DNA from 3 places in the Lentzea sp. NPDC051838 genome. Region 3 is predicted to be linked to each of the others. Evidence: riboswitches for the same ligand, from Rfam matches in the RefSeq annotation. Region 3 holds a riboswitch; each other region holds the start of a gene.
What was found. A riboswitch is a leader RNA that binds a small molecule or an ion and turns the genes downstream of it on or off. The one in region 3 is predicted to bind S-adenosylmethionine.
Positions count from the first base shown of each region.

Region 1: another riboswitch for S-adenosylmethionine. It lies ahead of thrC (threonine synthase); the one in region 3 lies ahead of AB0M24_RS41445 (methionine ABC transporter ATP-binding protein).
Region 2: another riboswitch for S-adenosylmethionine. It lies ahead of AB0M24_RS35295 (aminotransferase class V-fold PLP-dependent enzyme); the one in region 3 lies ahead of AB0M24_RS41445 (methionine ABC transporter ATP-binding protein).

Region 1 is NZ_JBFAYI010000046.1:8,516-16,510, reverse strand. Features, by position in the region: gene AB0M24_RS44840 (ComEA family DNA-binding protein) at 1-72, shown strand, start outside; gene AB0M24_RS44835 (ComEC/Rec2 family competence protein) at 790-3,084, shown strand; gene AB0M24_RS44830 (hypothetical protein) at 3,081-3,536, shown strand; gene thrC (threonine synthase) at 3,824-5,080, opposite strand; SAM riboswitch class I at 5,092-5,221, opposite strand; gene holA (DNA polymerase III subunit delta) at 5,299-6,276, shown strand; gene AB0M24_RS44815 (class I SAM-dependent methyltransferase) at 6,277-7,080, opposite strand; gene AB0M24_RS44810 (cytochrome P450) at 7,058-7,995, opposite strand, start outside.
Region 2 is NZ_JBFAYI010000024.1:10,327-18,321, forward strand. Features, by position in the region: gene AB0M24_RS35260 (hypothetical protein) at 1-366, shown strand, start outside; gene AB0M24_RS35265 (hypothetical protein) at 363-1,289, shown strand; gene AB0M24_RS35270 (methyltransferase domain-containing protein) at 1,418-1,978, shown strand; gene AB0M24_RS35275 (SRPBCC family protein) at 1,979-2,440, opposite strand; gene AB0M24_RS35280 (TetR/AcrR family transcriptional regulator) at 2,498-3,031, shown strand; gene AB0M24_RS35285 (M28 family metallopeptidase) at 3,028-3,966, opposite strand; gene AB0M24_RS35290 (potassium/proton antiporter) at 4,106-5,584, shown strand; SAM riboswitch class IV at 5,659-5,773, shown strand; gene AB0M24_RS35295 (aminotransferase class V-fold PLP-dependent enzyme) at 5,811-7,142, shown strand; gene lspA (signal peptidase II) at 7,166-7,957, shown strand.
Region 3 is NZ_JBFAYI010000035.1:76,273-84,267, reverse strand. Features, by position in the region: gene AB0M24_RS41475 (DivIVA domain-containing protein) at 1-69, shown strand, start outside; gene AB0M24_RS41470 (ABC-F family ATP-binding cassette domain-containing protein) at 66-1,832, opposite strand; gene AB0M24_RS41465 (hypothetical protein) at 1,946-2,305, shown strand; gene AB0M24_RS41460 (4-(cytidine 5'-diphospho)-2-C-methyl-D-erythritol kinase) at 2,311-3,276, opposite strand; gene AB0M24_RS41455 (MetQ/NlpA family ABC transporter substrate-binding protein) at 3,319-4,119, opposite strand; gene AB0M24_RS41450 (methionine ABC transporter permease) at 4,149-4,832, opposite strand; gene AB0M24_RS41445 (methionine ABC transporter ATP-binding protein) at 4,829-5,827, opposite strand; SAM riboswitch class I at 6,044-6,137, opposite strand; gene rsmA (16S rRNA (adenine(1518)-N(6)/adenine(1519)-N(6))-dimethyltransferase RsmA) at 6,226-7,059, opposite strand; gene AB0M24_RS41435 (transglycosylase family protein) at 7,421-7,995, opposite strand, start outside.

The DNA of each region.
Region 1 (7,995 bases), on a different contig from region 3:
GACCAACTCCGCGAGATAGAAGGCATCGGCGACTCCAAGCTCGCCAAGCTGGCCGACCTGGTCCACACATGACCCTCGCCACCAGTGCCCTGGCCCTCTACCTGCGCGCCAAGGCCCGCCTGCACCCCCTGACCCGAGCCTCCCCACCTGCGGCCGACCACACCCACCCCCTCCGCCAGATCACCATCGCCTTCCCTCTCCACCCGACCAACGCCCGCAAACGTCGCCGCGGCCCTGGCCCGCTGACCTCGGCGATCCGCCACCTGCTGCGCGCCTACCCACCTCCGCCGCCAGGCCCACTCCCACCAGCAGGCCCGCCCCCAGCCTCGCTACCGCCACCAAGCTCGCTGGCTCCGCCGAAATCGTCCTGCCGCCTCTGCACAGCAGACCGCCTCTGAGGCGCGCCTCAAGCACCCGCCAGGTGATCGCCCCGAGCCCCCGGCTGCTTACCGCACACCCACTGCTCATGCCGCCTGCCCTTACCGCGCGGTCTGCTCGCCTTGCCTGGTTGCTCACCGCACCACCGACCCCCACAGCGGTCAGCCGGAAACACCTCGCTCGCCGTCTGCGGAACCCACCCCCACATCTGGAGCCACCCATGCGATCTGTCCGCATTACCCGTCGCACCAAGCCCCGCCGACCTCTGACCGCGAGCCGCGTCGACTTCGCCTGGCACCACTCCGAAGTCCGGCCACCGCTCGTCAGCCCACAAGCCACCGCGCTCACACACCTGCCCACGAGTCCTGGACCTCCTGATCCCAGGCCTCCAACCCCACGAGGGAGGCACCGGTGGTCCGCAAACGCCAGATAACCCACGACCACCGTCTGGTCCCAGCGGCAGCAGCGGTGTGGGCGACGGCCATCGCCGGCCTCTTCCTGAGCTGGCAGGCGGCAGTGGGTACCGGCCTGGCAGCAGGAGCGCTCGGCTTGATCGCCTGGCGCAGGGCCTGGTGGACCAGGACGTGCGCGATAGCTCTCCTGGTCTCCGGCCCGGTAGCCGCGGCGTGGGTGGGCGGCAACGTCTTCCGAGCCGAAACCCATCCACTCCGCCTGGCTGCCGACGAAGGTCGCTCGACCACCCTGACCGCGGAACTCACCACCAGACCCAAAGGCATCCGGGCCGCCGGCTTCGGGGGTCACCAGGCGGGAGTCGACCACGTGGTCATCACCGCGACCGCCAACGGCGCTCATCTGGTGCTGTTGGCTCCGGCGGACAAGTGGCGAAACCTGTTGCCAGGCCAGAAGGTCACGGCCAAGGGCACGCTGGCTCCACCCCGTGGCGGCGACCTGACGTCGGCGTTGCTGCGGGTGCGCGGTCCGCCGATCGACCCGCGGCCGGCACCACCGTGGCAGCGTTGGGCGGATCACCTCCGCGACGGCCTGAGAGATGCCAGTGCTGTCCTCGGCGACGAGGAGGCCGGACTCCTGCCGGCGCTGGTGGTGGGCGACACCGACAACATGGTGCCGCGCATCGTCGACGAGTTCCGCACCGCCGGGCTGTCGCATCTGCTGGCTGTGAGCGGCGCCAACCTGGCGATCGTGTGCGGTGCGGTCTACCTGCTGGCCAAGCGACTCCGAGCCGGGCCACGGGCAGCAGCCGCGGCTGCGATGGCGGCGCTTGTGGGGTTCGTGGTTCTGGCAGGTCCTGAACCGAGCGTCCTGCGGGCTGCCGTGATGGGCGCGGTGACGTTGCTGGCGCTGGTGCTGGGTCGAAGCCGGTCCACGTTGCCGAGCCTCGCGGCCGCTGTGATCTTCCTTGTGTTCGTCGATCCGGCGCTGGGCGGTGATCCGGGATTCGCGCTCTCCGTCGTGGCGACGGCGGCGTTGGTCCTGGTGGCGCCTAAGTGGTCGAAGGCGTTGAAAGCACGCGGTGTGCCGAACGGCTTGGCCGAGGCGGTCGTCGTGCCCACGGCGGCGAGCCTGGCGACGGCTCCGCTGGTTGCTGGGCTGTCCGGTCAGGTGAGCCTCGTGTCGATCGTGGCCAACCTGGTTGCCGGGCCGGTGGTCGCGCCCGCAACGGTCCTGGGTGTGGCGGCGGCAGCCATTGCGCCTCTGCACCGGCCGGCCGCTGAACTGGTCGTGCACGTCGCGGGACCGGCTGTGACGTGGCTGATCCAGGTCGGGCGGCAGGCGGCGGCGGTGCCCGGTGCGTCGGTCGGCTGGCCGGGAGGCTGGCTCGGCGCGATCGCGTTGACCGGTGCTGTGGCGGCGGTGGTGTTGTTGCTGCGGTTCAGGAAGACGCGGACGTTGGTCGTCGCGGTGCTCGTCGGCGGGTTCGTCGTGCTGGTGCCCATGAAGATCGTGGCGCCGGCGTGGCCTCCGGACGGCTGGAAGGTCGTGGCGTGCGACGTGGGCCAAGGCGACGCGCTGGTCCTGGCGACCGATGACGCCGAGCGAGCCGTGGTCGTGGACACCGGGCCCGATCCCGGTGCGGTCGACCGCTGCCTGAAGACGTTGGGAATCAAGAGGATTCCGCTGCTCGTGCTGACCCACCTGCACGCGGATCACGTGCAGGGTCTGCCCGCGGTGCTCACCGGGCGTGCGGTGGGTGCCATCGCGGTGGGGCCGCTCAAGGAGCCCGACTGGGCGTGGAGGGAGGTCGGCAAGCAGGCCCGCGGTCACGGCGTGCGGGTGGTGGAACCCAAGGCTGGCGAACGGTTCGCCTGGCCAGGACTGGAAGTGGAGGTGCTCGGCCCCAGACGTCCACCGACAGCGGACGACGCGAACACGACGGTCAACGACTACTCGCTCGTGCTCAGAGCGATCACGCGAGCAGGCCGCGTGCTGCTCACCGGTGACGTCGAACTGGCGGGCCAGTCGGCCCTGCTGGGGGAGCGCGACCTGAGGGCGGACGTGCTGAAGGTGCCGCACCACGGCTCGCGGTACTCGTTGCCCACGTTCCTCAAGGCCACGCAACCCCGAATCGCGCTGGTGAGCGTCGGCGCGGGCAACCGCTACGGCCACCCCAGCCGACACGTGCTCGACCTGCTGCGCGCGGGTGGTGCCGCGGTGTTGCGCACGGACGAAGACGGCGACCTGGCCGTGCTGCCGGGAAACCGAACAGTGAGAAGGAGAAGGACATGACCTGGATCAGGCTCTACAACGCGCGCTACCCGGTTCCCGGTGGCTCGCCAGGACTCGCGTGGGCGCTGTGGCAGACGAACTACACGCCCACGCCCTGGCCGCACGACGAGCTCAAACCCGATTTCGGTTACTACATCTGCGAAACGCTCGAAGACGGCACGCGCGCCCTCACCTACCGGGCGACGACCACGCACGTGCTGCTGCCCACCAAGGTCGCCAAGCCGGAGGAGGCGTACGAACTCGTCGCCCAGCACGTGTTCGACGACGGCCTGCGGATCGCGCCGCACGACTGGCACGACTACCACTACAACGTGCTGAAGGCGGAAGCCCCGTGGCCGCAACAGGTCGTGGCCTGGCGGGCGAGCGTGGAGCCGGTCGGGCCGCACGTGGTGGCTGACCTGCAACGGTTCCCGCGCACGGGCTGGCTGCAGTCGGAGGCGATTTCCCTCTGAGACAACGATCGCGGCAACTGGCGACCTTCTGCCAGGTGGGCGCTCTCAGCCCGACGAGACGACCGGCAAACCGAAACGTGCGATCGCGATGACCGCCTCACCGGACATGTCGTGGCAGCGGCCTGTCTCCAGGGCGATCAAGAGTTGGTGGTACTTGCCGGCGCCAAGAGAGCCATCTGATCTCGAGATCAACCGTGCAGCCGGCCAACTCGCTCTCAGCGCGACGAGACAACGCGGTCCGGGGACGCGTGGAGCGTCCCCGGACCGGCCAGAACGAAAGGAGGTGACTAGGCCAGTGCCTTGATGACGGCCTCGGCCGACGGCGGCACCGTCGCGCGCGGCCCGATCGTGTCGCCGAGCGCGTCGAGGGTCTTCAGGCCGTCGCCGGTGATGAGCAGCACGGTCTCGGCGTCCGGGTCGAGCTTGCCGGCCTCGATCAGCTTCTTCGCCGTCGCCACGGTCACGCCGCCGGCGGTCTCGGCGAAGATGCCCTCGGTGCGGGCGAGGAGCTTGATGCCCTCGACGACCTCTTCGTCGGTCACGTCCTCGATGGCGCCGTTGGTGCGGCGGACCGCGTCGAGCACGTAGGGGCCGTCGGCCGGGGCTCCGATCGCCAGTGAGCGGGCGATGGTGTCCGGGCGGACCGGGCGGATGACGTCGTGGCCTTCCTTGTACGCGGCGGACACCGGGCTGCAGCCGGTGGCCTGGGCGCCGAAGACGCGGTACGGGGTGGCTTCGACCAGGTCGAGCTGGCCGAGCTCGCGGAAGGCCTTGTCGACCTTGGTGAGCTGCGAGCCGGAGGCGATGGGCACGACGATCTGGTCGGGCAGGCGCCAGCCGAGCTGTTCGGCGACCTCGTAGCCGAGGGTCTTCGAGCCCTCCGCGTAGTACGGGCGGACGTTGACGTTCACGAACGCCCAGTCCTCGTGCTCCGCGGCGAGTTCCTGGGCGAGGCGGTTGACGTCGTCGTAGTTGCCGTCGACGGCGATCAGGGCGCCTTCGTAGACGGCGCTCATCAGGATCTTGGCGCGCTCGAGATTGGAGGGAACGAGAACGACCGACTGCCAGCCCGCGCGGGCTGCGGCCGCGGCCACGGCGTTGGCCAGGTTGCCGGTGGACGGGCAGGCCAGGACCTTGAAGCCGAGCTCGCGGGCCGCGGCGAGAGCGACGCCGACCACGCGGTCCTTGAAGGAGTGGGTGGGGTTGCCGGTGTCGTCCTTCACCCAGACCTTGCGGACGCCCAGGGCCTTGGCGAGGTTGTGGGCCTCGACCAGGCGGGTGCCGCCGGGGTCGGTGTTCGGGTGCTGTTCCACAGTGGACGGAACGGGGAGAAGGCCGCGGTAGCGCCAGATCGACCTGGGGCCGGCTTCGATGTCCTCGCGCCGGATCTTGCCGAAGTCGTAGGCCACTTCCAGCGGCCCGAAACACTCCAGACAGGCGTACTCAGGAGCGAGAGGGGTTTCATTGCCACATTCCCGGCACAGCAGTGCGCGGGCCGGGCCGAGGTCGAACTTCGTGCTCGTGGGCACAGTGACAGCAGTCATCGCGAGGTATCTCCTCATCTTTCCCGCGAAATCGAACGGGTCGGAATTGGCACCGTGATCGTCTGCGCGCGCTGATGCACTGCGCTGACGCCGGTTGCCGGGGCTTCGTCGGGCCGTTCCCTCTGCCCCTCTGGATGAAGGTGTTCAGTTGTGGCTACCAAGCTACGGCACCAGTCCGTTGCTCAGCCACAGACGTCCACGATCCGGGACGTGGGAGGATGCGGAGCGTGAGCGCACCGGAGTCACTGCACCTCGTCGTCGGCGAGGAGGAGTTGCTGGTCGAACGTGCTGTTCGGGCGGCTCTCGAAGCTGCACGGAAGGTCGATTCGACGGCCGATCTGACCCGTGTGCAGGTGACTGAACTCACGCCTCCCGAGCTGGCTGAGCTGGTGAGTCCGTCGCTGTTCGCGGAGGGGCGAGTGATCGTCCTGCAGAACGCGCAGGACATCGGAAAGGAGATCGCCGACACGGTGCTCTCCTACGTCAAGGCGCCCGCGGACGGGGTCACGCTCGTCGTCGTGCACACGGGCGGTGGTCGCAGCAAGGCGGCCAAGGACCTGCCGGGACAACTGAAGAAGGCCGGTGCCGCGGTCACCGAGTGCGCCAAGATCACCAAGCCCGCTGAGCGGGAGGCGTTCGTGCGCAACGAGGTGCGGCAGGCTGGCGGCAAGATCGATCCCGAGGGTGTCGCCACGCTCATCGACGCCGTGGGCACGAACCTGCGCGAGCTCGCTGCGGCGGCGTCGCAGCTCGTGTCCGACACCGACGGCAAGGTGACGGTCGACGAGATCCGGCGCTACCACCAGGGCAAGGCCGAGGTGACCGGGTTCGCGGTCGCCGAGAAGGCCGTGACCGGTGATCGGGCGGGGGCGATGGAGGCGTTGCGCTGGGCCATGCAGCTCGGGGTGCCGCACGTGCTGGTCGCGGACGCGTTGGCGGATGCGGTGCGCACGGTCGCGCGCGTGTCGGCGGTGGGGCGGGCCGATCCGTTCAGCCTGGCCGGGCCGCTCGGCATGCCGCCGTGGAAGATCAAGAAGGCGCAGGCGCAGGCTCGCGGCTGGGACCAGTCCGGGCTCGCCGACGCGATGCAGGTGGTCGCGGGGCTCAACGCCGACGTGAAGGGTGTGGCGGCCGACGCCGACTACGCGCTCGAACGTGCGGTGCTCAAGATCGTTGCCAGCCACGGCCGCCGTTGATCAAACCTTGGGGATCCCGATCAGGTACTGGGCTCCCGTGAAGCCCGGGACGACGCCGATCTTCCAGGTGAACGTGTCGGTGTTGGCCAGGCCGTCGACCATTCGCTGCAGTTCCGCGCGTCCGTACATGCGCAGGAACGACACGACGCTGTCGAAGAACATCATGAACGGCAGCACCGGCACGAGGTAGGTCAGCACCAGCCGCAGCAGGTAGCGGGGGAGTGGGTTGCGCTGGAACGGCGCGGAGATCAGCACCATCAGCGTCGTGAAGAACGGGAACAGCAGCGGGTAGACGAACGACCGCTTGGTGTCGACGACGACCATCGGCTGCCGGGTGTCGACGGCGTTCTGCAGCATCCGCGTCGCCAAAGCCGGCGGGAAGTGGTGGAAGGCGCCGTAGATCGTCCGCGTCCCCTCGAGAGAGCAGTCCGTGGCGTCGACGGACGACGACTCGTAGTCGACCGAGCAACAGTCGTCCAGCACGTCGGCGTTCGCGGCCTGAACCCGTTGGAACGCGGGCACATTGGGCACGAGATCGGTCAGTGTCACGTGGGTGTGCACGCCTTCGCGGTGGAGCCGCCGCTGGATCAACGGCACCGGCCCGCCCGAGCCCGCGCAGAGGTCGACGATCCGATGCGAGGCACCGAGCCGCAGCGCAAGAGACAGCGGCACCGAGTACTCCCGTGCGGCGTCCGTCAGCTTGTAGATGAACGCGATGGACTCGGTGTGCAGCGTGCGCAACACCGGCGGCGTGCGGTCGAGGTCGTGCAGCTCGACGAAGTCAATGCGCGGGAGCGATTCCATGGCTCTTATGCCTACTGGTCAACCGCACGGGCAGTCCATCCGCCGGAAAGGGCAGACCGCGCCGATTCCACGGGATCTCGTAGCCGTCCTCAACGGACCACTCGAAGCGGTCGAGCACCTGGCGCATCACGGCGTCAACGACCATGCCCGCGAAGTGCATCCCGATGCACTTGTGCACACCGCCGCCGAACGGGATCCACGCGTACCGGTGCACCTTGTCCTCGGCGCGTTCCTCGCTGAACCGCAACGGGTCGAACGCGAAAGGATCTGTCCACAGCTCGTGCATGTGGTGGTTGAACTGCGGGATGGTCTGGACGTACGTGCCCGCGGCGATCGGATGCCCCAGCACCTGAGTCGGCCGCACCGTGCGCCGGACCAGGTGCGGCAACGGAGGCGCGAGCCGCAGCGCCTCCTTGCGCACCAGCTCCACCGCGGCGCTGTCGGAGCGGCACCGGTCCTGCCACGACGGGTGCAGCGCCAGGTAGTACATGATCGTCGACAGTGCGATGGTCGACGTGTCCCGCGCGGCCAGCAGCAACAGGATCATGTGGTTGACCACGTCCTCAGCGGTGAACCGGTCACCCTCATCAGAAGATGCCGCGCACAGCATGCTGAGCAGGTTGTCCGCGGGTCCGTCCGAAGAACGCCGCTCGGCCACCCACACCCCGAAGATCGTCTCCAGCCGCCGGCGGGCCGCCAGCCCGCGTGACCAGGCCAGTCCGGGCACGGGGAACCGCACGATCCCCGTCGACGCGCGCAGACACGCCTCGAACAGCCGGTTCACCTCGTCCGCCTCAGCGCCGAGCCCCGAGCCGGTGAGCACCTCGGACGTCAGGTTGAAGATCATCTCGCGCACCGCCGGGTACACCTGGAACCCGGCAGAGACAGGCCACGACTCCAGTTCGCGGGCCAGAG
Region 2 (7,995 bases), on a different contig from region 3:
GAGCCCGTGCAGCTCAGCGGAGGCACCGACGTGCAGGTGAAGGCAATGCGGAACTCCTACGCCGTGGGCTGGTCCGGCCAGGGGATCGTGCGCTGGGACAGGCAGGGGCAGGTGAGCCCCGTGTACACCGGCGCGATGGAGGTTCAGTCCGTGAACTCCCACGGCCAGATGGTGGGCGTCTTCAACAACCAGACGACGGTCGGGATGCCCGCGGTCTGGTATGACCCCGAGCAGTATCCGGTGTCGGCGGGTACGAGCTCGTGGCTCAGTGTCATTGCTGACGACGGCACCCTGTACGGCTCGTACGCCTACGACTCGTGGAGCAGCCGTGCGGTCGTGCTCGACTGCGAGGGTGCTCGACGATGAGAGCCTTGCTGGTCGCGGCTTTCACGGCTTCGGTGGTGTTCGCGCCCGGCTCGGCTTCGGCGGCCGCGTGCTCGTGGACCTCCGCGGACCTGCCGTTACCCGCGGACACGCGTTTCTCGGCGATCACCGGCGCGGCGGACGACGGCAGCCACGTCCTCGGCTACGGCTCCGCGCCGGAGTGGCGGGACGTGGCTCTGTTGTGGCACAACGGTTCCGTTGAGTCGCTGCCGCTGGAGCCCGGCCAGTTCCCGAACGACGTGAACTCGTCAGGCACCGTGCTGGTGAACGCCTCGGAGGGCCGCGCCTTCCGGGGTGGTGTGGAGCTGAACCCGTTGCCGGGGGCCGACTCCGCGTGGGCGGCATTCATCAACTCGGCAGGTGAGGCGGTGGGCCGCTCGGACAGCCGGATGGCGATCTGGCCCGCTGGTTCTTCGGTGCCGCAGATGCTTTCCGGCACCGACGACAACGCGAGCTGGACTCCTGCGGGCATCGACGACCAGGGCAGAGTGGCCGCGTGGCGCTACGGCCTGGTCGAGGAGGCCACGCAGTCCTACGTGTGGGACGCGAACGGCGTCCGCACGCTCTTACGCCCGTTACCCGGTCACACCGAAACGGAGGTTCGCGCCATCCGGAACGGCCGTGTCGTCGGCCTGTCCAGGGGCGTGGACGTGGTGGGCGTGGAGTGGGATCTGCAGGGCGCTGTCGTGCGCACGCTGACCGGGTCGGCCGAGATCAAGGACGTCACCTCGTCGGGCGATGTCCTGGGACTCACGACGGACAGCGGAAGGGTTTGGCGCGCCAACGGTGACGTCGAGCAGCCGCCGGTCACCGCGGTCTACGAGAAGATCGCGGATGACGGGTCTGTGTACGGGGGCTCGTACAGCGAGGGCGTCTACACACCGGTTCGGGCGACCTGCGCGTGATCGGGGAGGGTGAGGCGGCCCGGCGGGGCCGCCTCGCCCTCGGTACGGTCTGCGGAGTGACCGAGCAGCAGAACGCCTTGCACGACACCAAAGTCGCGTACGACGCCGTCGCCGCCCTGTACGCCGAGATGTTCAGCGGCATCCTCGAGAAGCTGCCGCTGGAACGCGCGCTGCTGCAGGTGTTCGCCGACAACATCGGGGCGAACGAGCTGGTGGCGGACCTCGGTTGCGGGCCCGGTCACCTCACCGCGCACCTGAACGCGCTCGGGCTGGACGCGTTCGGTGTCGACCTGTCGTCCGAGATGATCGCGATCGCCCGGCAGGCGCACCCGGACCTGAGGTTCGACGAGGGCACGATGACCGCCCTCGACATCGAGGACGGCAGCCTCGGCGGCGTTCTCTCGTTCTACTCCGTCATCCACCTGCCACCGACGGAGCTGCCGGGTGTGTTCAGGGAGTTCGTGCGGGTGCTGAAGCCGGGCGGTCAGCTGCTGCTCGGGTTCTACGGCGGCGACGACGTCTGGCCGCGGACGTTCGACCACAAGGTCACCACGGCCTATCGCTGGCTGCCCGACGCCCTCTCGGAACTGCTCGGTCAGGCCGGCCTGACCGAGATCACGCGGCTGGTGCGCGCGCCGTACGAGGGCGAGCGGTTCCAGCAGGCGCAGTTGCTGCTGCGCAAGGAGTGATCAGGCGCGGGCCGGCTGCCGGTTGATCGCGCCGAACACCCGCCGCATCAGCCGGACCCACGGAGACCACCGCGCTGGGGTGGCGGGCGGGTCGCCTGCTGCCCGTGAGCAGTTGTCGAGGAAGTCCTCGATGAGCGCGTCGTGCAGCCAGTGGACGATGAACGCCCAGCGCAGGCGGCCCGCGAGGTCGAACGACGCCACCAGCTCGTGGCGCAGCACGTTCCCGTGTGCGGACAACGTGTGCGTGCCCGACACGGTGGTGAACTCGAAGGTGATCGACGAACCCGGCTCGAAGGCCGAGCACCGGTAGCGGATCGGGCCGTGCCCGCCGTCCGCGCCGACACCCAACGGCCGGTCGAACTTCATGGCCGGCCAGCCCGCGACCGGCCACAGCTCCTGGATCCGATCGACGAACGGCCCAGCTGGGACCGGTAACTCTCGTTCGTGCACGTTGCGAACCACGACACACTCCTTCCATACGGCACCGTATGTTGGCGAACCATACGCTAGCGTACGGAAATGCGCCGCACCCGTGACGACTGGACTGAGATAGCGCTGAGAGCGTTGGCGGAAGGCGGGCTCAACGCGGTCGCCGTCGAACCGCTCGCGGCCAGGGCGGGAGCGACGAAGGGGAGCGTCTACCACCACTTCCCGAACCGCGACGCGCTGCTGAGGGCGACGGTCGAGCGGTGGGAACGGGAGCACACCGAGAGGGTCATCGAGCTGGTCGAGTCGGAACGCACGCCGCAGGACAAGCTCAGGACGTTGTTCGCGACGGTGCTCGACCGGCACCGCAAGGGCTCGGTGGAGATGGCGTTGCAGGCAGGCGCCGAGAACGAGGTGATCGCGCCGGTTCTCAAGCGCGTCACGGAGAGAAGGCTCGGCTACCTGACCGAGCTGTTCGAGCAGCTCGGGTTCGACCACGAGCACGCGAAGAAGCGCGCGTTGATCGCGTTCAGCCTCTACCTCGGCCAGGCGCAGATGTACGTGACCCTGCCCGACCTCGTCGAACCGGTGCTCGACGAGGCCGTGCAGGTGCTGACCAGGTTCTAGGCGGCCAGGCCCCACAACGCGATGGCCATCACGTCCGCGTGGCGGTCGAGAGCCGTGGCGTTGATGTTCGACGTGGTGTCGCAGGCCTGGTGGTAGCAGCGGTCCATGTACTGACCGGCCGTGCCGCCCCACTTCGCCACCTGCGCCGCGGTCTTCCGCTCGTCGCCGCCGGCGTACGTGCCCGAGGTCGCGATACCCGCGCTCGAGAACGCCGCGTGGTCGGAGCGTCCGTCGACGTTGGTCAGCTCGGTCTTGACGTTGATCGCCGTGAAGGCCGCCTCCAGGCGCTGCTGCAGTTCGACCGAGCCGGGGGACGACCCGGCTTCACGGCCGTTGTAGACGAAGTAGCCGGGGTTCGGCGAGCCGGTCATGTCGAAGTTCAGGTACGCCTTGATCTTCGACTTCTCGGTGCTGGACAGGGACTTCACGTAGGCCTTCGAACCGATGAGGCCGAGCTCCTCCGCGCCCCACCAGCCGAACCGCAGGTGCTTGGTCGGCTTGAAACCGGTTGCTTTCACCTGGAGGGCGACCTCCAGGATCGAGGCGGAGCCGCTGCCGTTGTCGTTGATGCCGGGGCCCCTGGTGACGCTGTCGAGGTGGCCGCCCAGCATGACGACGTTGTTGGCGTCGCCGCCGGGGTAGTCGGCGATCAGGTTGTAGCCGGTGGCACCGCCGTAGGTGAACGACTGCACGCGCGTGGCGAAGCCCGCCGCGTCGAGCTTGCTCTTCACCCAGTCGATCGAGGCCTTGAAGCCGGGACGACCGTGGGCGCGGTTGCCGCCGTTGTTGTTCGCGATCGTCTGGAACTGGTTCAGGTGCGCCTGGACGTTCGCGACGTTGATGTTCGGTGCTGCCAGGACGGCAGGTGCCGCCGCTTGCGCCGCTGTGGTTCCGGTCACCATCAAGGCGGCCGCCAGCGCGATGAGGATCCTCATGGTTCAACTCCGTGCAGGGTAGGGATTGAGCCACTGATCAACATGCTCCACCGCGCATGAGCCCAGTAGGGGCGAACGGCGGGTGTTGTTAACGCGTCTGATTCGTCCAATTCGGTGGTGATCAACCAGAATGGTCCAGGTGGGTGACATCACGGTCGTGCTGGGCATCGGCGCAGCCGTACTGCTGATCTCCGTGATCGCGGTGCGGGTGTCGATCCGGCTCGGCCTGCCCTCGCTGTTGCTGTACCTGGGCATCGGAGTGCTCCTCGGCGAGTCGGTGTTCGGCATCAAGTTCGACGACGCCGACCTGACGCAGTCTCTCGGCATCGCGGCCCTGGTGCTGATCCTGACCGAGGGCGGGCTCACGACCCGTTGGCACGCCGTGAAGACGTCGCTGTGGTTAGGCGTGGCACTGTCCACAGTGGCCGTCGCGGTGAGCGTCGCGGTCACCGGCACGGCGTTGCACTTCCTGCTCGGTCTCGACTGGCGGATGGCGCTGCTGTGGGGCGCGGTGCTGTCGTCCACGGACGCGGCGGCCGTGTTCAGCGTGCTGCGGTCGCTGGGAGTGGGGGCGCGGCTCACGGGCGCGCTCGAACTGGAATCAGGCCTCAACGACGCGCCGGTCTACATCGCCGTGGTGCTGCTGGCGTCGGCGGACAAGATCTCGTGGACCGCGCCGTTGCTGGTGCTCTACGAACTCGCGGCGGGCGCGCTCATCGGCGTGCTGCTCGGCGTTTTCGGTGCGGCGGCACTGAGACGCGCGGCGCTTCCCGCCACCGGCTTGTACCCACTCGCCACCGTCGCCGTGTGCGTGATCGCTTACACCGCAGGCGATCTGGTGCACGCGTCCGGCTTCCTCGCCGTCTACGTCGCCGCGCTCGCCCTCGGTAACGCCCGCCTGCCGCACCGCGCCGACACCCTCTCGTTCGCCGAGGGGCTGGGATGGCTCGCCCAGATCGGGCTCTTCGTCTTACTCGGCCTGTACGCCTCGCCGTCGCGGCTGCTCGACGCGCTGGTTCCCGCGCTGATCGCGGGCGTGGTGCTGACGTTCGTGGCACGGCCGCTGTCGGTCGTGCTCGCCTCGCTGCCGTTCAAGGTGCCGTGGCGGGAGCAGGCGTTCCTCTCCTGGTCGGGGCTGCGCGGTGCCGTGCCGATCGTGTTCGCGCTGATTCCGTTGATCCAGGGCGTCGAGGGTGCGCGCGACCTGGTCGACGCGGTGTTCGTGCTGGTCATCGTGCTGACGGCGGTGCAGGGTTCGACGTTGCCGTTCCTCGCGCGGCGGCTCGGGCTGGTGAACCTGCACGAGGCGCAGGAGGTGCAGGTCGACTCCTCGCCGTTGGACGAGCTGGGCGCCGAGCTGCTGCAGGTGCACATCCAGCGCGGGTCGAAGCTGCACGGCGTCTACATGACCGAGCTGCGGCTGCCGAGCGGCGCCACGGTGAGCCTCGTGGTGCGGTCGGGGAAGAGTTTCACGCCACAGCCGACGACTCGGCTGCAGGTCGACGACCAGTTGCTCATCGTGACCACCGAAGAGGCGCGCGATGCCGCTGAGCGGCGCATACGTGCCGTGGACCGGGCCGGTCGCTACGCACGGTGGAAGGGCGAGACAGGCGACTAGCTCGGTCTCCGAGGCTTCTCAGCATGTGATCGGTGGTCGACTTCCGCCGCGAGGCTCCGCTAACGTCATCGGCAGGTCATGAGAGCCAGCGTCAAGCCCAAGCTTGCTGGCCGGCAACCCTCCAACCGCGGTGGGGTGCCCTTGGTGAGGACCTGGTCCGGCGCGTGGGGCGCCGGTCAAGCGCGGGCCTTCGCAGAACGGGGCCCCTGGCCTCGGAGGCAGTTCGATGACGCTCGCGATCACCCCTCAGACTGTTACCTCGGTTCCCGCTGTCGTCGGCGCTGACCTGCGCGTTCCTCTCGTCACCGGAGAGCGCGTGACGTATGCGAACCTCGATCACGCGGCCTCTGCGCCCTGTCTGCAGGAGGTGCGCGACGCCGTCGACGAGCTGCTGCCCTGGTACGCCAGCGTGCACCGCGGCGCCGGGTTCGCCTCCCAGGTCTCCACTCGCGTCTACGAGCAGGCGCGGGACCGCATCCGCAAGTTCGTCGGCGCCCACTCGTCCGACACCGTCGTCTTCACCCGCAACACCACGGATTCGCTGAACCTGTTGGCGCGCAGCGTTCCTCGCAACACCGCCGTCGTGCTGTTCGACAGCGAGCACCACGCCGCTCTGCTGCCGTGGCGTGGCCCGAACGTTCAGCGCATTCCCGCCCCGTCGTCGTCCGGCGCTGCTGTTGTCGCGCTGGACCGGGCTCTTGCCGCCGCCCCGGTCGGCCCGAGGCTCGTGATCGTCACCGGGGCGTCCAACGTCACGGGGGAGCTGTGGCCGGTCGCGGAGCTCGCGAAGGTCGCCCGCAGGCACGGCGCGCGCATCGCGCTCGACGCCGCGCAGCTCGCCCCGCACCGCCCGATCAACGTCCGTGAGCTGGGCGTCGACTACATCGCGTTCTCCGGCCACAAGATCTACGCGCCGTTCGGTGCCGGCGTCCTGGTGGGTCGCGCGGACTGGCTGCAGCAGGCTCAGCCGTACCTGGTGGGCGGCGGTGCGACGGCCAAGGTGACCGACCACGGCGACCGGCTCGGCGTGGCCTGGTCCGCGGTGCCGGAGCGGCACGAGGCCGGCAGCCCGAACGTCGTCGGCGTGCACGCGCTGGCGTCGGCCTGCGAGATCCTGTCGCGGCACTGGGAGCAGACGGTCGCGCACGAGCAGGAGCTGCTGACGCGCCTGCAGGACGGGCTGCGCTCGATCCCTGGCTTCCGCGAGCTGTCGATCCTGACCGACGCCGACAAGGTGGGCGTCGTGAGCTTCACGATCTCCGGCTTCGACGCGGGCTTCCTCGCGGCGGCGCTGTCCTGCGAGTACGGCATCGGCGTCCGTGACGGAGCGTTCTGCGCCCACGTGATCGTCGGGCGGCTCGTCAAGCAGGCCGGATCGCACGAGGAGCGCGCCGTGCGTGCCTCGATCGGCCTGGGTACGACCGCCGAGCACGTCGACCGCCTGGTGGCCGCGCTGCGCACTCTCGTCACCGAGGGTCCGAAGTGGACCTACACGCAGCGCGACGGCCGCTGGGTGCCCGAGGACGACAGCCGAACCCTGCCGCCGTTCCTCGCGTAGTTCCGGTAGTGGACAATGACCTGGTGAGTGACGAGTCCAAGGCCGCCGACGAGGTCGCTGAGAAGCCTGCGGAAGAGCAGGTCAGCGAGCCGAAGCCGGTCGCGGATCGCAAGTCCAACGAGTTCGTCGGGGTCGATCTCGCCGACGACGAAGCCGACGACGCCGGCGCGGACACCAAAACCGAGGCCGTGGCCGTGGTCGCGGAGCTGCCGGCCGAGGAGGAGAAGCCCGCCGCCGAGCGGGTCGTGTCCTCCGACGACGTCATCGAGCCGGAGTTCGCGATCAGCGGTTCGCTGCCCGAGCCGCGGATCAAGATCCTCGCGGTGCTGGCCGCCGTCGTGCTGGCGCTGGACGTCCTCACCAAAGTCCTGTCCGTGGCGTTCCTCGAGGGTGCCGACCCGATCAAGCTGTTCGGCGGCGTGCTCTACCTGACGTTCGTCCGCAACCCCGGCGCCGCGTTCGGCATGGCCGAGGGCATGACGTGGATCCTGGCGCTCATCGCGCTGGGCGTCGCCGGGTTCATCCTCTGGATCTCGCGCAACCTCCGCTCCCAGCCGTGGGCCGTCGGGCTCGGGCTGGTGCTGGGCGGGGCCCTCGGCAACCTGGCCGACCGGCTGTTCCGGCAGCCTGGGCCGATGCGCGGCCACGTGGTGGACTTCCTGTCGCTGTTCGACCCGTTCGGCCGAGTGTGGCCGGTGTTCAACGTCGCCGACATGGCGATCGTCTGCGGTGGCGCGACGATCGTGGTGCTGGCGCTTCTGCAGCACGACTACGACGGGACGGTTCACAAAGAAGAGAAGAAGGTCGACGCGTGAGCGGTTACCGAACGCTGCCCATTCCGGACGGGCTGGAC
Region 3 (7,995 bases):
TACGACACGTCGTTCATCGACGAGCTGCTGCCGATGCTCGCGAACGAACTGCGCCGCCGGGGCCGTTAGCCCTCCACGACCTCAGCCGCGACCATCCACTGAGCCTCGACGTCGGCCTCCTCCGCCAGCACGGTGCGGAGCTCGGCGTCGAGCTTCAGCAGCCGGTCCGGGTCGGTCGCGGCCTCGGCCAAAGCGGCGTGCAGCTCGGCTTCCTTCTTGTGCAGCACCTCGAGGCGCCGCTCCAGCCGTGCCAGCTCCTTGCGGGCTGCACGCTGGTCGGCGGCGTTCGACGGCGCCTTGTCGGCCACCGGAGCCGCAGTTTCCCTGTCGCGCAACGAGTCGCGGCGCTTCAGGTACTCGTCGATCCCACCGGGCAGGTCGGTCAGCTTGCCGTCGCCGAACAACGCCACGACCTTGTCGCACACGCGCTCGACGAGGTACCGGTCGTGCGAGATCACCACGAGCGTGCCGGGCCACGAGTCGAGCAGATCTTCCAGCTGCTGCAACGTGTCGATGTCCAGGTCGTTCGTCGGCTCGTCGAGCAGCAGCACGTTCGGCTCGGCCATCAGCAACCGGCACAGCTGCAACCGCCGCCGCTCGCCACCGGACAGGTCCGACACCGGCGTCCACTGCTTCTGCGACGAGAACCCGAACCGCTCGCCCAGCTGCGACGCCGACATCTCGTACTTGCCCAGGACGACGCGCCGCGCGACCTCCTCGATCGCCTCCAGCACGCGCATCGACCCGTTGAGGTCGAGCAGCTCCTGCGAGAGGTGCGCGATCTTCACCGTCGCGCCCTGGATTCGTTTGCCCGACTCGGCTTCCCGCTCCCCCGCGAGCAACCTGAGCAGCGTCGTCTTGCCGGAACCGTTGACACCGACCAGACCGATCCGCTCGCCGGGACCGATGCGCCACGTCAGGTCGCGCACCAGCACTCGGTCCGGAATGGACAGTGTCGCGTCTTCGAGCTCGATCACCGTGCGGCCCAGGCGCTTCTTGGCGAACGCGAGCAGCTCGACGTTGTCCCGCACCGGAGGCACGTCCGCGATCAACGCCTCCGCGGCCTCGATCCGGTAGCGCGGCTTGGACGTGCGAGCGGGCGCGCCACGACGCAGCCACGCGAGCTCCTTGCGCGCCAGGTTCTGCCGCTTCTCCTCCGCCGCGTCCGCGAGCCGCTGCCGCTCGGCGCGCGCGAAGATCCAGTCGGCGTACCCGCCCTCGTACTGCTCGACCTTGCCCAGCACCACTTCCCACGTGCGGTTGCAGACCGTGTCGAGGAACCACCTGTCGTGCGTCACGACGACCAGAGCGCACTTGCGGGCCAGCAGGTGCTCCGCGAGCCACCGCACACCCTCGACGTCGAGGTGGTTCGTCGGCTCGTCCAGCACGAGCAACTCGAGATCCTGAATCAGCGCCGCCGCCAAAGCGACGCGCCGCCGCTCGCCACCGGACATCGTGGAGACCACGGAGTCCAGTCCCAGCGCCGTGATGCCCAGTCCGTCCAAAATGGACCGAACGCGCGCGTCCGACGCCCACTCGTGCTCCGCGTCGAACCCGAGCGGGTCGATCACCGCGTTGCGCACGGTCGAGCCCTCCGGCAGCTCGGTCCGCTGCGTCACCACCGCCATCCGCAGGTCGCGCGACCGCGACACCCGGCCGTCGTCCGCGGGTTCCACCCCGGCCAGCACCTCGAGCAGCGTCGTCTTGCCGCCGCCGTTCAGGCCGACGACGCCGATCCGGTCGCCCTCGTTGACGCCGAGCGACACGCCGTCGAGCAGCGGCCGGACGCCGAACGACTTCGACACGGACTCCAGGTTGACCAGGTTGGCCATCAAAACCTCACGACTTCAGAAGAAATGCCCTCCGAGAGGCTACCTACCAGGGCCAAACTCCCTGCTCACTAGGCTCCGAGACGAGCGGAACGATCGACCTGAGGGAGTGCACGGTGATCAAGGACGAGGCCACGCGGACCACGGTGCTGTGGCGGCCGACCGGCCCGGAGGAGCTGGAACTCCTCCGGCAGTCCGACTGGCAGGCTTGGCCACCCCGCCTCCCCGAGCAGCCGATCTTCTACCCCGTGCTGAACGAGGAGTACGCGATCAAGATCGCCCAGGAATGGAACGTGCCGCACCACGGAGTCGGCTACGTCACCCGTTTCCAGGTCGAGTCGGAGTTCCTTCAGCGTTATCCGGTCCAGCAGGCCGGCGGCAGCACCATCCTGGAGTTGTGGGTGCCGGCCGAAGAGCTCGACGAGTTCAACGCGCACATCGTCGGTCCGATCGAGGTCGTGCACGAGTTCCGCTGAGCGTGTTACGCGTGCACCTCTGGCGGAATGGGCTTCGGCTCCTCGGTGGTGATCACGCGCGCACCCGGCACCGGCCCGTGCGCCACCCGAACCGTCCGGCACACACCGGCACCGGCCAGCTCGGCGGCCACGCGGACGGCCGTGTCGCCGTCCTCGCACAGGAACGCCGTCGTCGGGCCAGAACCGGACACGATGCCGGCCAGCGCACCCGCGTCGACACCTGCCCGCAACGTGCGGCGCAGGTTCGGCCTCAACGACACGGCCGCGGCCTGCAGGTCGTTGCCCAGCAGCAGCGCGAGCTGGCGCGGGTCGCCTGAGGACAGTCCCTCCAGCACGGCCTCGACCGGGCCGACGCGCGGCGGATCTCCCTCAGCGCGCAGGCGATCCAGCTCGTCGAACACGTCCGGAGTGGACAGTCCACGACGGTCGAACGCCAGCACCCAGTGGAACTGGTGACGGCCCAGCACCGGCACGATCCGCTCGCCGCGGCCGGTACCGAGCGCCGTACCGCCGTACAAGGCGAAAGGCACGTCGGCGCCGAGCTTTCCGGCCAGCTCGGCCAGCTCGTCGCGACTGATCTCCAGCCGCCACAACGACGACAGGCCGACCAGAGTCGCCGCCGCGTCCGCACTGCCACCCGCCATGCCGCCCGCGACCGGGATGGCCTTGCGGATGACGACGCGCACCTTGGGGTCGTCCGGATCCTTGCCGGCGTGCGCCGCCAGCAGGCGAACCGCGCGCCACGCGAGGTTCGAGGCACCCGTGGGCACCTGGTCGGCGCCCTCGCCGTGGCACTCGACGCCGGGTTCGTCGGCCACCGCGACGGTGACCTCGTCGACCAGCGAGAGCGCCTGGAAGATGGTCACCAGGTCGTGGTAGCCGTCCGGGCGCACGTCACCGACGGCCAGGTGCAGGTTGACCTTGGCCGGGACGCGGACCGTGACCGGGGGTGGAACGACTGCGAGCACCATGTCAGCCTACGGGCGTTCCGGAGCCCTCGGTCACGGCCGCTCTCAAACCGGGATCACCGAGCCGTTGTAGGTCTGCTTGATGTAGTCCTTGACCTGCTGCGACCCGAGCAGCTCCGCCAGGTCGCGGATGCGCTTGTCGTCCTTGCGCTCAGTCCTGGTGACCAGACCGTTGGCGTTCGGGTTGCCCTCGGCCTTCTCCAGCGCGAGCGAGTCGGTGGCCGGCTTGAGGCCCGCGTCGATCGCGTAGTTGCCGTTGATCACCGACGCGTCGGTGTCCTCCAGCGAACGGGGCAGCTGAGCGGCCTCCAGCGGCACGAACTGCAGGTTCTTGGGGTTCTCCGCCACGTCGCGCACGGTCGGCTGGTCCACGGCCTTGAGCTTGATCAGGCCGTTCGCCTCCAGCAGCTTCAGGCCGCGCGCCTCGTTGGTGGCGTCGTTGGCCACCGCGATCTTGGCGCCGGACGGGATCTCGTCGAGCTTCTTGGCCTTCTTGGAGTAGAGGCCCAGCGGCTCGACGTGGACGGGCGCGACCCACTCGACCTTGGCGCCGGTCTCCTTGGTGAACGTCGCCAGGTACGGGACGGTCTGGAAGTAGTTGGCGTCCAGCGAGCCGTCGACCAGCGCGGTGTTCGGCTGCACGTAGTCGGTGAACTCGACGACCTCGATCTTCAGACCCTTCTGCGCGGCGAGGTTGTCGGCCACGTACTTGAGGATCTGCGCGTGCGGGACGGGCGAGACGCCGACCTTCAACGTGTCCGAAGAGGACGCGCTGCCGGACGAGCAAGCGGACAGAGCGGTCAAACTGGTCAAAGCAACCGCGATCAGGGCAGCACGAATACGCATTACGTTCCTTTTGAGAAATTACGAGTGGTTCAGACGGAGGCGTGCCGGCGCCGGTCGGACGCACGGGCGGCACGGGTGAAGCCGAGCTGGATCACCGTCGTGAGCACGGCGAGCCACGCCACGGTGCTCCACAGGATCCGGTCGTTGAAGCGCTGGTAGCCCTCGCGGATGGCCAGGTCGCCGAGGCCACCGCCGCCGATCACGCCCGCCATCGCGGAGTACCCGATCAGGGCGATCACGGTGACGCCGATGGCGTTGATCAGCGCGGGCAGCGACTCGCGGATCAGCACACTGCGCACGATCCGGAGCGTCGAGGCACCGGTCGTGACCGCGGCCTCGACCACGGTCACGTGCACCTCGGACAGGATGTTCTGGACGAGCCGCCCGACGAAGGGGATCGCGCCGACCGCCAACGGCACGATGACCGCTGTACTGCCGATGGATCCGCCGACGAGCAGGCGGGTGACCGACGTGAGCGCGACGAGCAGCACGATGAACGGCATCGAGCGACCCAGGTCGGTGATGAAGCCGAGAACGCGGTGCACCGCGGCGTTCGGCCGCAGCCCGCCCTTGGCGGTGAGCTGCAGCCAAACCCCGACCGGAATTCCGAAAGCTGTGGCGATCACGGTGGAGACGCCGACCATGTACAGCGTCTCCCCGGTGGCCTCGACGAGGTAGTTCACGACGTCGGGCCAGGGTGTTGCAGACTTCACGCAGCTACTCCCTGCGGCCCCTTCAGGGACCTCTGCACAGCGCCGCCGGCCTCGCCGATCCACTCCAGCGCGGAGTCGGACCGCTCGCCGTTCAGGCCGAGGCGGAACCGCGCGACCGGCGTCTCGCCCAGCCGCGTGAGGCCGCCACCGACGATGTTCAGCTCGACGCCGAACCGGTGCGACACCTCGGGCAGCAGCGCGCCGACCGCGGCGAACCCGACGAGCACGACGTCCGCGACGCGGTCGTAGGCGTTCTCGTTGATCGGGTTGAGGTCGACGGCGGGCAGCAACGCGCTGCTCGTGCGGCTGCCGGCGTCGCTGACCAGGCTGAGGACCTTGCCGTGCTCGACGACGCGGCCCTGCTCCAGCACGGCGACGTCATCGCAGATCTTCCGGACCACACCCATGTCGTGCGTGACGACGAGCACGGTCACACCCAGCTCAGCGCGCGCACGGTCGAGCACGGTCAGCACGGAACCGGTGGTCTCCGGGTCCAGGGCGGACGTGGGCTCGTCGGCGAGCAGCACGGACGGGTTCGCGGCGAGTGCGCGCGCCACGGCGATGCGCTGACGCTGCCCGCCGGACAGCTGGTCGGGGTAGGAGGCGGCCTTGTCGGTCAGGCCGACGAGGTCCAGCAGCTCGCCCACACGGGTGCGGCGCTGCGGTCCGGGAACGCCGGCGCTCTCGAGCGGGAGGGCGATGTTACCCGCCGCGGTGCGCTGCCTGAGCAGCGAATCTCCCTGCGGCACAACGCCGATCTGCCTGCGGGCGGCCCTCAGAGCCGATCCGTCGAGGCTGGTGATGTCCGTGCCGTCGACGCGGATCGCACCCGAGTCGGGCCGCTCCAGCAGCGCGACGCACCGGGCGAGCGTCGACTTGCCGGCCCCGCTCGGGCCGACCACGCCGAGCACGGTGCCCGCCTCGACGTCGAGGGTCACGCCGTTGAGGGCGTTGACACCCTGGAAGGACTTGGTGAGGTTTTCGACAGTGATCACTTCTGCTCCACGGCTGCGCGCGACGGCACACACGCCTCTTGGGCTGTGCGCGGTCGAAGTTTCTGCTCAGGTGTGTGCGCCACTCTTCGTGCGAGTGCGCGTCAAAGGACTGTGAAAAGGCGCCTTAGACGAGGTGGCGACGACATGCAGAAGCGGTGCGGCGGCACTGGTCGACGACTCGCCGGCGCGTGAGCATTCGCGTGGTACCCATGTGATCCTCCATCGGTCCTGGCGTTAGCACCTGCCCGCATCCAGCGGGTGGTTGCTGCGACGTCGTAGAGCCAGGTCTCTCAGTCGCTCCGGATGGCAAGTAGCAGTCAACCGGACGCACGTTCGGTTGCGCAAGCCAGATTCGGATTCGTTCGACAGATCACACTGTTGGCCGAAGGATCCCCGGCCTAGACCTCCGCGATCCGGATGAAGTCGATCACGCTCAGCTGCTCGCCCCTGGCCTGCGGGTCGATGCCGGCCTTCTCGAGCAGCTCGTCGACGTTGACCTGGTTGGTCGTGGCCCATCCCTTGAGGGCTGCCCTCAACGTCTTCCGGCGCTGCGCGAAGGCCGCGTCGACGATCTGGAAGAGACGGGTCTTGTCCACTGTGGAGAGTGGCTTTTCGTGGCGGTGGAACCAGACCAGGCCGCTGTCCACGTTGGGAGCGGGCCAGAAGACGTTCCTGCCGACCGGGCCCGCCTTCTTCGCGTCGGCGTACCAGGCGAGCTTCACGCTGGGGACGCCGTAGATCTTGCTGCCCGGCTTCGCGGCCATCCTGTCCGCCACCTCGGCCTGGACCATGACCAGACCCTTGTCGAGCGTCGGGAGCTCGTGGAGGAGGTGCAGCACCACCGGAACCGCGACGTTGTACGGGAGGTTCGCGACGATCGCGGTCGGCTGGACCGGGAGATCGTCCTGGGTGACCTTCATGGCGTCTTTGAGGACCACGTGCAGCTTGGCCGCGTTCTCCGGGTCCATCTCCTGCGCCGTCCGCGGCAGCCGTTGCGCGAGCGGTGGGTCGATCTCCACGGCTACGACCTGCTTGGCGTTGGGGAGCAGGGCCAGCGTGAGGGAGCCCAGGCCCGGGCCCACTTCCAGGACGACGTCGTCCTCGGTGAGGTCGGCCGCGGCGACGATCTTGCGGACCGTGTTGGGGTCGTGCACGAAGTTCTGGCCCAGTTTCTTGGTGGGACGGATGCCCAGCTCTTCGGCCAGTTTTCGCACTTCGGAGGGTCCCAGCAGGCTCACTTGAGCATTCTCGCAGGTGAGGTTGGGAGCGGTGGGCTTGGGCCGGAGGGCGGGTGCCGCACGCATGTCCCGCCCTCCGGCTGTGGCGTCACCAGGTGGCTGGATCTCCCCTCGGGACACGACTCACGCGATCCGCGCGTGGGTCGTGGAGGCTCTGGGTTGACCGTAGTTCGAGGGTGGGCTGGGTTCAGCTCGTGGTCTGGACCGAAACCGGGCTTGGCCGACAACGACAGGCCAGCACCCGCCACCGCGCCCTCTGGCGTTGCATTGGCGGGTGCTTGACCCCAGACACGACGAAGGCCGCCCCTGGCGAACCAGGAGCGGCCTCATCGAGCAGTGCGAGTGGGAGTGCCGGTTACGGCAGGCCCAGCTTGGCGCGGCAGCCCGGCCACGCGCCGTAGGTGCCGCCCGCGCGGTCGCGGAGCTTGGTGGCGATGGCGATCTGCTGCTCGCGGGTCGCCTGGTGCGGGAGCTGGGCGTAGACGGTGCCGCCGTTCGAGGCCCAGGTGCTGGCCGAGAACTGGAGGCCGCCGTAGTAGCCGTTGCCCGTGTTGATGTCCCAGCGGCCGCCTGCCTCGCAGCCGGCGAGGCGGTCCCAGACCGCGCCGTCGGGCAGCGGCTTGGTGCCTACGGTGACCTTCTTGGGCTTCGGCTCCTTGGTGACCTTGCCGCCGATCTTCTCGCGGCTGATCTCCTTGCCGTTCTTGACCGTCACGCGGTAGGTGGCGATCTGCTCGCCGGCCTCGCCCGGGTCGGTGACCTTCTGCTCGCCCGCGTTCATGTTCGGGTCGTTGGTCTTCTCGACCGGCGGGGCGACCGGCTCGTTCACGTTGATGACCGTGACGCCGGTGCGGGAGATGTAGACCTCGGCGCCGGTGGCCAGCTTCACGTCGGTGCCGGAGGCGACCGCGTCCTCGGGGCCGAGCGAGA